One region of the Paenibacillus sp. J22P169 genome, then DNA from elsewhere that is predicted to be linked to it. Evidence: riboswitches for the same ligand, from Rfam matches in the RefSeq annotation. Region 1 holds a riboswitch; the other holds the start of a gene.

Region 1 (5,739 bases):
CTGCTGGCCATCGTTACCGATCGAAACGGCGTTTGCTGGGTGTTGTCCTACTATCGATAGTGCTCAGAAATCACAGAAATAGAAAGGAACCGGTCAGCTGACCGATTCCTTTTCTATCTCATAATGAGAAAACCTTCACACCATAAGGAGCGATCTCCAGCTCCCCCACATCAACCCGTTCACCTTCCAACAGGTCTTCCAGCTCCTGAAAAAGATTGGCTTTCACCGGTTTGTCGGTATAGTTCAGGATAAAGGCAAAGCGACGATCCTGTTTCACGCGGATGGCAACCTCCACCTCAGGCGGCAGCTCCGCCCAACCTGTAGTCGCAGGCTTCAGCTCAAGGCGGCGGATCAAGGCATCCGCTATTTCGCGGCTGAACGCTGCGCCGAAATAATAGGCTTCACCGCTGCCATAAGGGTTGCGGGTAAGCGCCGGTTTGCCGGCATAATAGTCGCCGTCAAACAAGGCTACTGTCTGTACGTTGCCGTTCTCTGGCAGGAGAATGTCATTGAACAGACGCGCAGGCGTATTGGCTTCGTCTCCGCCATCGATCCAGCGGATGTTAGGTGTCGCTGCCTTGTTCAGGACGAGCGTAAAGTCTTCAACTGTGACCCCGCAAAGCTCCGCGACGAGACCAGGGAATGGCGTCATCCGGCAATGTCCGCGTTTATCTTTATAACCTGAGCGAGCTCCGAAAAGCAGTTTGCCTCCAGCCGCTACATACTGCTTAAGCAGCTCTGCCGTTTCCTCCGACATGATGGCAGGATGAGGGTAGATGAGCACTTGATAACGAGCTAGGTCATCTAGGGTAGTCTTATTCTGGACATACAAATAATCGTATGGAATATGGCTGAACTGTAGGGCTTTCCCCCAGCTGTATTCACTTTCTCTGGTTAGAGGACCATGATATTGGTCAAGTTCCCCATCCCACTCATTGTCATAATCATGCAAAATGGCCACTTCCGCTTTGAAGCGAGACCCAGCAATAAGCTCCCCGATTTTCCCCAATTCCCGGCTAATTGTTGCGGCTTCAGCGACCCTTCGGTTGGGACGGTTATGGTAATCGTTGATCCCATGCCAATAAATTTCGGTGCCGAATGTTGCCGTTCGCCATCTGAAAAACAGAACCATATCCGCCCCGTGAGCAACCGATTGATACGTCCATAATCGCATTTGGCCTGGTTTGGGTGCAGATTGTCCCATCGTGTTAACCCAACCGCCAGGGCCTGACTGCTGCTCCATAATGCAGAAAGTAGGGGAGATCGAACGTATCTTGGTGAGTTGGTTGGAATTGCTGCGGTCCATGAGTGGATTCTCGCGATCGGCATCGTTCCAAATGGTTGAGAAGTTCGGATACGAGTCGAAAGAAAAGAAGTCTAGCAGTTCATCCGTCATGGCATGGCTGTCCAGATGACCAAACATGCCGTTCGTTGTAATCCACTGCGTTGGTGCTAGCTGACGCAAGATGTCTGCCTGCACACGGGCGAAGGAGATCGTGTTATTCGAGATAAATCGCTTTTCATCCAGCGCTTGATGAGGGTTAACGGATTTGGAAGGGGCAGGACGAGGCAAATGAATTTGCTCCCAGTCCGAGTAGCTTTGATTCCAGAAGACAGTCCCCCATGCCTGATTCAATGCATCCAAGGTAACATATTTCTCCTGTACCCACTTCCGAAACGCTGCATGATCGGCCTCGGCATAAAAGACATTCACTTCGCAGTTAAGCTCGTTGTCGATCTGCCAGCCAACTACGCCCGGGTGGTTCGCATAATGAGTTGCCATAGCCTCGGTAATCTTCGCGCAGTACTCGCGGTAAACAGGGCTGCTGTAATTGTAGTGACGTCTCAGCCCATGCTGATACTGCACACCCTCATATGTAACGTTCAGAATTTCCGGGTAATTATAGGTCATCCAAGCGGGCGGTGTTGCCGTCGGAGTACCGAGAATGACCTTCAGTCCATGTTCGTGGGCAAGGTCAATCGCGCGATCGAACAGATCAAAAGCGAATACCCCTTCCTCGGGTTCAAAAAAATTCCATGCAAACTCACCCATTCGCACGATGGTAAAGCCTATTTCTCGCATTCTCCTATAATCGTCAGCCCACATCTGCTCCGGCCACTGCTCAGGGTAGTAGCACACACCTAGGTCAAATTTCTCTCCCGGAATGGTTTTTTCCATGATGAACAACATCCCCATTTCTATTGATATAGTAATTTTTTGTTGTTTAAAGTTCTTTATGTATTCATTATATTTCTTTATAATTGAATGTATATAACATCATTTTGCTCCGTGTATCAGATTTTTGCGTTTTGGAGGGCACATGAAAATTCATTATGTATTACCGGAGCCTATGTATAAACACTACACGGTGTATCCGGATATGATTGGTCAATATGCGGAATTCCCCGAACATCAGGAGTGGCGGTTTAAGGGGCAGCTGCAACAAGCAAACTTACATATTGTGTTAGGCGGTAAGGGATATGTCAAAGCGAACGGGAAGGAATTCTGTCTGGAAGCGGGACAGGGCTTCTATTACGGGGCGGGTCTTGAGCAGGAGTATCGAACAGATCCGAATGATCCTTGGCAAGTATTTTGGGTACACCTTGCAGGTGAGGGACTTGACAGGCTGTTGAACGATCAAGGAACTTCAGCTGTATGGTTGTTTACCTATAGTGATGTACCCAAGCTCAAACAACTGACCGGGGGCTTATTGGAGCTGGCATCACCTTATGATCGGAACGAGGTACAATTGGCGGTAAAGCTCTATGAACTGCTTGCTGAGCTTGCCTTAAGTGCAGAGACGCATGGAACGGCAACCATACTGGATAAGCGTGCACGGATGAGGGAGGTTGCGGAATATATTCGTACGCACTGCACGAGTCCGCTTACGCTCTTGCAGATGGCTGAACAGGCAGGCTTCAGTACCTATTATTTTAGTCGAATGTTTCACGAAGTGATGGGGCGTACTCCGATGGTGTGGCTGTTTGAATGTCGTCTTGTTGTAGCTAAGCAGCTGCTCATGTCTACCGGTTTGACTATTAAGCAAGTGGCAGAGCATATCGGCTTTTCCCAGAGCAGCTACTTTATTGCGCGCTTCCGGGAACATACGGGTCTAACTCCACAGGAGTATCGGCGGTTGTATAACACGTAAAAAAACCTTCAAGTAATTGAAGGTTTTTTACGCGCATCATGGCTACAGAGTGACTCTTTTGAAGTTTGGAAAAGGCTTAGCTGCTTCAGGCAACGACGAAAGGCTTACGAGTTCTGCAACTTTCATCATGTTTTCCCAAATCGGCCAAACATTCGGGGAGGTATGCGCTTTGTCCTTGGCCTCCTCGGATTGCCACTCGAATATTTCAATAAGGGTACCGTCTACAGATTGAAGCGTTACCGGCGGAAAATCCGTGATGAGTCCTTCTTCACGAAGCACAGGGATATGTCCTTTGACAATCTCGGCTAGTTCAGCCTCTTTACCTGGATGGGGGCGGTACATCGCCATGGTAAACATACTTGAATTAGACATTAGAATCCTCCGTCAAAATGAAATAGATGTCATTGATTGGAGTAAGTATATCAAATAGATTCCATTGTTTCCAATTGACGTGATCGTCCTAAGCAGGCGACTTCTCAATGCTTTATTCCCTAAGGAGCATTAATATGTAGCAAAGTATGGATAATCAACGCCATCTCCATATGAATGCGCTTTCATTGACTGCCAAAGTCAAATAAGCAAGAATTAAAGGCGAATCTACGTTTTACATTCTACAAAGAACGGCGTAAGATTCAATACGACAAGTTGATTTTTTACTAAATTAAACCACTTAATTCCCAGTAGGGAAACGGGGGAACCAATCGAAGCCGTACAAGCAACACATGGCTTCATGGGGTGAATCTTGATGCTCGCAAGCATTAGGTAGGACGCTCTCAAGTCCGAATCCGACAGCTAACCTCGTAGTGCATTGAGAGAGAACCGCACACTCGCCTTCTTATGTAAAGAAGCCCGAGAGTAGAGATTCTCTACGCTTAGGGCTTCTTTTTGTTTGCTTTAAACCCAACAATTAACAGGAATTCATAAGGGGGCTACACTATGCATGCAATTGAAATCAACAATCTGACCAAAACCTATGGCAATTCAAGAGGTATTACAGATGTTAGTTTTACGATCGAAGAAGGGGAGATCTTTGGTTTTATTGGACCCAATGGTGCCGGGAAATCGACAACGATTCGAACGCTGCTGTCTCTGATTTTTCCAACAAGCGGCAGTGCCAAAATTTTCGGGAAAGATTGCATCCAGTTTGCGCCTGAGATTAAGAAAGAAATCGGCTACTTACCGTCAGAAGTTTTTTATTATGACAACATGAAAGTGATTGATCTACTCAAGTATTCAGCCAGCTTTTACAAAAAAGATTGTACGAAAAGAATCAAAGAGCTTGCTGAAATCATGGATCTGGACGTTACGAAGAAAATTGATGATCTATCGTTGGGTAACAAAAAGAAAGTGGGCATCGTTCAAGGGCTGCTGCACGATCCTAAGCTGATTATCCTTGATGAACCGACAAGTGGACTGGATCCGCTCATGCAGCAAAAGTTTTTTGAATTGCTCGAACAACAAAATCAAAGAGGAGCCACGATTCTTTTTTCCTCTCATATTTTGAGTGAAGTGCAGAGACTTTGTGATCGAGTTGCGATTATTAAGGAAGGTAGGATTGTAACGGTTGAGAAGATCAGCACGTTAAAAGAAAACAATTTTAAGCGATTTAAAATTGACACTGCACAAGCACTCGACCCTAATTTCTTCAAGATGACCGGGGTCAACAACATTGATGTTCAAGGCCAGACAACCAGCTTCTTATTTAAAGGCAATATTAATCAAGTGATGAGAAAAATTGCGGAAATTGAAATTGAAAATCTTTGGATCGAAGAGCCTGATTTAGAGGAGATCTTTATGCACTACTATGAGAAGGAGGCTTAAAAGGAATGAATATTTTCCTTCATGAATTGAGAGCGTATCGGAAATCCACAATCACGTGGACGTGCTCCTTAATTGCTGTCATCGTCCTATTCCTATCCCTTTTTCCTTCTGTCTCTAAGGATTTTGCAGAGTTTTCTTCCATATTAGAGGGGTATCCAGAAGGAGTAAGGAAAGCACTGGGTATTGAAATCGAGACCTTTGGTACCCTGCTTGGATTCTATATGTATATCTTTATGTACATTACGCTATGCGGAGCCATTCAAGCCATGGTTTTGGGAACGTCTATCCTTTCCAAGGAAGTTCGTGAGAAAACAGCAGACTTTCTTCTTACAAAGCCCGTAACGCGTACGAAAATAGTGACTTCCAAACTATTAGCGGCTGTCGCTTCATTAGTGATAACGTGTGTGATTTATATTGCTGCAGCCTATATGATGGCGCTTCAAGTAAAAACGGTCGATTTTGATGTGAGCACATTCCTGTTGATTTCACTCACTTTGCTGTTTATCCAGCTCATGTTTCTAGCCATAGGATTCATCATTTCAGTCGTATTTTCTAAAATAAAAGCGGTGTTATCCGTCAGTCTCGGTACGGTGTTTGCCTTTTTCGTTATTGGAATGGTTGTTGCCGTAGATGGTGAGGGGGCCAAACGTTATTTCTCGCCTTTCAAATACTTTAACGGGAAATACATGCTTGCGCATGCCAGCTATGAAGCATCTTATGTCATTGCAGCCATCGCGATTATCGTCGTTTCCATTGCCGCCAGTTA
Region 2 (5,739 bases), on a different contig from region 1:
GCGTAATCTTTGCTTTCTTTTTCACCATAATAAGGTCACCTCGTCTACAAGTTCTCCCTATTATTGTACACTTCTATTGGTGTAAATGATACGGTACTGTTGCAACAACGATATCCTTTTCGGCTTGAAGCTTCGAACGAATCCGCGCTGCAGATTGATTATGGAGCAGACGGTGCCACCACTTTTTCGGCATGAATTGCGGGAGAATAACCATGATCGACTGCTTCTCTGACACGTGCGTGTCGATGCGATCAATGAATTCGGCCAGCGGCTTCAGGATCGTTCTATATCTTGATTTGAACACTACGAGTCGAACGCCTGGATCCCAGATCTGCCACTTCTCCTGCATCGATTCTTCGTCCTCATCCGAGAAGGAAACATAGAACGCGATGACGTTAGGCGAAAGCGATTTGGCATAGTTAAGGGTTTGCTCAACAGCTTTATGAATCCCGGCCACAGGTACGATAATGACGGGCTCTTTGGTACATACACGGTCTTGTGTGATATCAATACGCAGCTGTTTGGCTACGTCGTCGTAATGATGACTGATTTTTGTAATGAGCCAGAGGAGTATCGGTGTAATGATAATGACAATCCAAGCACCCTCGCTAAATTTTGTAACTGAGAAAATGATAAGAACTGCAAGAGAGACGATACCGCCCAGGCCGTTAATGATCAACTTACCGATCCAGCCAGGTACGCGCTCTTTGAGCCATTTACGAACCAAACCCGTCTGAGCAAGTGTAAAAGATAAAAATACGCCAATCGCATAAAGCGGAATAAGTGCATCGGTTTTACCTTTAAAGCCAATCAATAGCAGGCTGGCTAATACGCCTAGTGTAACAATGCCATAGTGATACGAAAGTCGATCCCCACGGAAAGAAAACATGCGAGGGAAGTTTTTGTCTTGGGCCATGATCGATGCCAAAATAGGGAAGCCATTGAAGCTGGTATTCGCAGCCAATACCAAGATTAGCATTGTCGCGATTTGCGTCGCGTAATACATAACGCCTCGGCCAAAGGCTTGCTCCGTCACCATCGAAAGAACCGATGTATGACCGTTATGATCAGGTGCCACCCCATACCCTAAGGCAATCAGCGTTACCCCACCGAAGACGATGGCCAACAGGCCACCTAAGGAGAGAAGTGTTCGTTTGGCATTTTTGACTGAAGGCGTTCTAAAATGCGGTACGGCATCGGAGATCGCTTCAATCCCTGTTACAGCTGAACAACCGGACGAGAACGCCTTGAGAATTACGAATAACGTTAGTGAGTTCGTCGCCGAGCTTGGCGCAAATTCGATCGCATGCGTGTTCATCGATCCTGTCAGTAAATCGAAAATACCCTTACCCACTAACAAAAGGATACAAAGAATGAAAAAGTACGTTGGAATCGCGAATACGGTTCCTGATTCGGAAGTACCCCGTAAATTCAGCCAGACCATAATCCAAACCAGTAAGATGGTCAGCGGAACAATATACGGTACGGCTGATGGAAATGCAGACGTAATCGCCGTGACACCAGCTGAAATCGAAACGGCCACGGTTAAGGTGTAGTCGATTAGAAGAGAGACACCGGTGAGACGTCCCCACACCATGCCTAAATTTTCTTTGGTAACCATATACGCGCCGCCGCCCATTGGGTACGCTTCGATCACCTGTCTATAGCTCAACACGAGCAGTAGAATCAGAGCGATGATCGAAATCGCAATCGGCAATGAGAAAGCAAAAGCAGCAACCCCCACTGTCGCGAGCTCTAACAGAATCTGCTCCGTCCCATACGATATGGAAGATAGGGCATCTGACGATAAGATAGGGAGGGCTTTCCAGACAGGCATTTTCTCCGACTCAATCTCACTCGACTTTAGCGGCTTACCAAACACAATTTTTTTCAATGAATCACTTGTCATTTCGTGGTCGTTCCTCCAATTAAAGCCAATTTCATTCATCACATTAGAAAATGGACGCAAAAAAACACAAGGATAGACCTTGTGTTTTGGACACATGTTCTCCTTTCTCACGATCGCTTACGAGGTTAGCTGCCGGGTTCGGGCCGCGAGAAATCTGCCCTAAAAGGTACTCGGTATCAGTACCATTATTCACCCCATGTTACTCGTGGTTCCCCCGCTTTTCTTAACAGAAAATTAAGCGAAATATTCAACTGTTCATGTACGTGTTGAATACTACTCTCTTCTACCAACATAGTAAAGGAGGGAAAAAACGTAAAAAGCTCTCTTCCACCTCTCGTTTCCCCCAATAATTCGCTTACAATTACTTGATTCGTTGATTATCTTCCATTCTCGTAGGTAATCGGGGTATTTTGACTAAACAACGTGGTTGCAATCTTCTAAGGTTACTGATTAGTACCAACAATCCGTTGGATGAAGGGCGTTTTATCTTTAACACACTACCTTGTTAACGCGAATATCTGATAAGCGCTCCGTCAATTCCATCAAAAAGATCTAGTTAATTCTAGTTTATCTAGCTTTTTACATTGAATTAATGAAAAAAATCAGTTATTTGGCAACGGCTGCCCTTATACAATCGTGTAATTCACCCAATCCGCGCGAATTCCGCCCATTTTATCAAAAAACTGTTGTGCACGATGGTTGTCCGGTGCGGTAATCCATGACATGTAGGCATAGTCGTTTTCCTTGGAATAGCTACGGCACTTCAGGAACAAATCTTCTTCTGCAGCGGTTCCCCGAAACGGCTCTAGAAGGAAGAGGTCGTTCATGATCGTAATGGGACTAGCTTTCATCGTACTCCAGGCAAAATATAGCGTCGCAAAGCCGATGAGTTCCCCCTCTTTATCAACAACAAACTGTATACCGCCTTGTTCCTGAAGCAGGTTACGAATCAGTCGGTGAATTGCAGCTGTCTCCGGCCGTGGCTTCTTATAAAAGCCTACAATATAGGCATACATCAACTCTGTTAATGCCTCCAAATCTTCCATTTCCACTTTCCTTATCACGTGTGCCATCGTATCCCCCTGTATGTTTTTTTTTGAATAATAATACATCCATATGGATAAATATTCAATTCTGAATTGGTTTCATACAGGTCAATTCATTGACACGACATACCCGCCATGATAAACTGTAACAATTAAAATTATAGTTATAGATCGGATGGTGTACCATGTCAAGTCATACGACCAACCACTCACATCAAGAAACAACGCCTACGCCACCAGAGACGCCTAGTCGCTTACGTGAAACACCGGTCTCTTGGTTGCTCTGTTTTACCATTGTACTTGTGATCATGAACACGATGATGTTCAATCTGGCACTGCCCAAAATCTCAGTCCAATTCGAACTCAGCCCCTCGACGGCGTCGTGGATTGTCACAGGGTATTCGATCATTTTCGCCATTGCTTCGATCACCTATAGCCGCTTGTCCGACTTCGTGCCAATTCGCAGGCTCTACGTCATTGCTCTGCTTTCACTAGGCGGTGCATCCATCCTAGGGCTGTTCACGAACAGCTTCGGACTCTTGCTGATTACAAGACTGATTCAAGCATCTGGCGCAGGCGCGATCCCATCGCTTGGTATCGTGCTCGTAACCCGCTACATTCCGTTGTCTCGTAGAGGCAGAGCCATGTCGCTGATCCTATCCGCGGCTTCACTTGGCTTAGGACTCGGTCCCGTCGCAGGCGGTTCCATCGTACAGTATTTGGGATGGCACTTCCTGTTCGTCATTACCGGCGTTACGCTTCTGCTTATCCCTATATTTCTTCTCCTACTCCCAAAAGAAAAACCAGAAAGCGGCTCGTTCGATTTCATCGGTGCTCTGCTCCTCGGGATTGGGACGACCGGGCTGCTGCTCTTCCTAACTTCTAAGAGTCTCGTTGCCCTCATAGTAGGCATTCTCGCGATTGCTCTGTTCGCTCTGCGCATTCGCCTGGCTTCGCAGCCGTTCGTGCTGCCTGCCCTGTTCGGCGATAGACCTTATATGGCGCTTAGCGCGATCGGCGTTTCATCCTATATGATCAGCTTCGGCTTCCTGTTCCTAGCACCTCAGATGCTTGCTCGTGTATTCGGCTTAGCCCCACTCACTTCTGGACTGCTGCTCTTCCCGGGTGCTCTGCTTGCGATGCTAGTATCCAACCGAGTGGGCCGCATCATCGACCGTTATGGGAATACAGCATTACTTCGCTATGTGCCTTGGTTGATGCTGTTATCTACGGTACTTCTAGCCCTGACTGCCCGCTATTCCTATTACTGGATTGCTGCGCTCTATATCCTAGTCAGCATCAGCTTTACGACACTTTCCAGCGCTGTATCCAATGAGCTGTCTCGACAATTGACCAAGGATCGCGTCGGCTCTGGCATGGGCTTGTTCCAATTACTGCAATTTTTCAGCGGCGCATTCGCCGTCGCGCTCTCGGGGAGTGCACTGGTCTGGCAGAAGTCGCTGCCGCTCGCACGTGCTTTTGACAACCTCATCTGGGGTATGGCGGTTATCGCGTTACTAACAATTGGCAGCTCCATCTTATATAAGAGTTATTCGAACAAGAGCCGTACGGCACCAGAGGCAGTTGGAAAAGCACCTATTCGCTCAGGTGTAATCGAATAAGCAAAATTAAAAAGCTGAATTGAGATCCCATTCTTCGGGCTTCTCAATTCAGCTTTCTTGTCGTTATAAAGCTATTAATTCGGCACATGATAATTGCGGGTCGTGGATTTCTGCTTCCAAATCATTTTCTTCCAAATGAGTGGTATACCGCCGATGAGAAATAAATAACGGGCATCGATCATTTTTTTAATAAAAGAGGCCAGACGTCCTTTCACTTTCTTGACTTTAAGCAATCCCACAGCCTCACCTCGGCCCAAGGATGCGACCGTCCCCCTGAAATCATACACAAATGGCTTCAGTTCCTTACCTCGAACCGTTTGAATCAGATTCCTCGCTGCATTATAGCCCTGTTGGACAGCAATTTGGGCATTAGCGGGATATGGCGTACCTTCTGGGCTCGTGACGATCGAGCAATCGCCGGTGATGAAGACCTCCGGGAATTGATAGGAACGCAAGCAGCTATCTACCTTCACCCGGCCCCGCTGAACCTCGAACCCCGCTTGCTGCAGCAAGGAATTGCCGCGTATTCCTCCTGACCAGACGACTGTGCCTGCGCGAATGAACTCGCCGTTGCCTAGAATAACCCCTTCCGATGTGCATTCCTTGATCGCGGTTGATAGCTTATACTGCACCCCTTTGCGGCGCATCACTTCCATGCCATATTCGATCAGATCCTCCGGCAACCCGGGAGGCAGTGCCGACGGGGAGGCTTCCACATTATAAATCCGGACATCCGCAGGATCGACATCATAGGTCTTGCACAAGACGGGGATGCGGTCCGCTAGCTCTCCGACGAATTCCGTACCCGTGAACCCTGCGCCGCCAACGACAAAGGTCAAATAATCCTTGCGCTTCGGAGCCATCTTGGACTTGGCGAACATATATTCAATGTGCTGCCGAATGAAGCGGACACTGTTAATGCTTTTGATCGACATCGCATATTCACGCATACCCGGGATCCCGAAGGTTTCTGTCTCACTTCCTAATCCAACCACGAGATAGTCATAGTCAAGCGTGACATCTTCCAACACAACCTTTTTATCACTAGGCACAATTTCTCTTACCGTCGACTTCACGAATCGAATTTTCCGTTCATCAATTAAACTCGAAATGGTCACGCGCGCGTTATCATGATGATCCGTACCGGCTGCCGGCATATGCA

Evidence for each region. A riboswitch is a leader RNA that binds a small molecule or an ion and turns the genes downstream of it on or off. The one in region 1 is predicted to bind cyclic di-AMP.
Region 2: linked by a shared signal. The riboswitch ahead of AC58QG_RS20745 (APC family permease) and the one ahead of AC58QG_RS19020 (ABC transporter ATP-binding protein) in region 1 are both predicted to bind cyclic di-AMP.

What each region holds. Positions count from the first base shown of each region.
Region 1 is NZ_JCAUAO010000003.1:264,653-270,391, forward strand. Features, by position in the region: gene AC58QG_RS19000 (VOC family protein) at 1-60, shown strand, start outside; gene AC58QG_RS19005 (beta-galactosidase) at 119-2,179, opposite strand; gene AC58QG_RS19010 (AraC family transcriptional regulator) at 2,322-3,152, shown strand; gene AC58QG_RS19015 (antibiotic biosynthesis monooxygenase family protein) at 3,195-3,524, opposite strand; cyclic di-AMP (ydaO/yuaA leader) riboswitch at 3,810-3,974, shown strand; gene AC58QG_RS19020 (ABC transporter ATP-binding protein) at 4,089-4,973, shown strand; gene AC58QG_RS19025 (ABC transporter permease subunit) at 4,979-5,739, shown strand, end outside.
Region 2 is NZ_JCAUAO010000004.1:111,948-117,686, reverse strand. Features, by position in the region: gene AC58QG_RS20750 (YqkE family protein) at 1-28, opposite strand, end outside; gene AC58QG_RS20745 (APC family permease) at 74-1,909, opposite strand; cyclic di-AMP (ydaO/yuaA leader) riboswitch at 2,009-2,160, opposite strand; gene AC58QG_RS20740 (GNAT family N-acetyltransferase) at 2,536-2,982, opposite strand; gene AC58QG_RS20735 (MFS transporter) at 3,141-4,577, shown strand; gene AC58QG_RS20730 (NAD(P)/FAD-dependent oxidoreductase) at 4,652-5,739, opposite strand, start outside.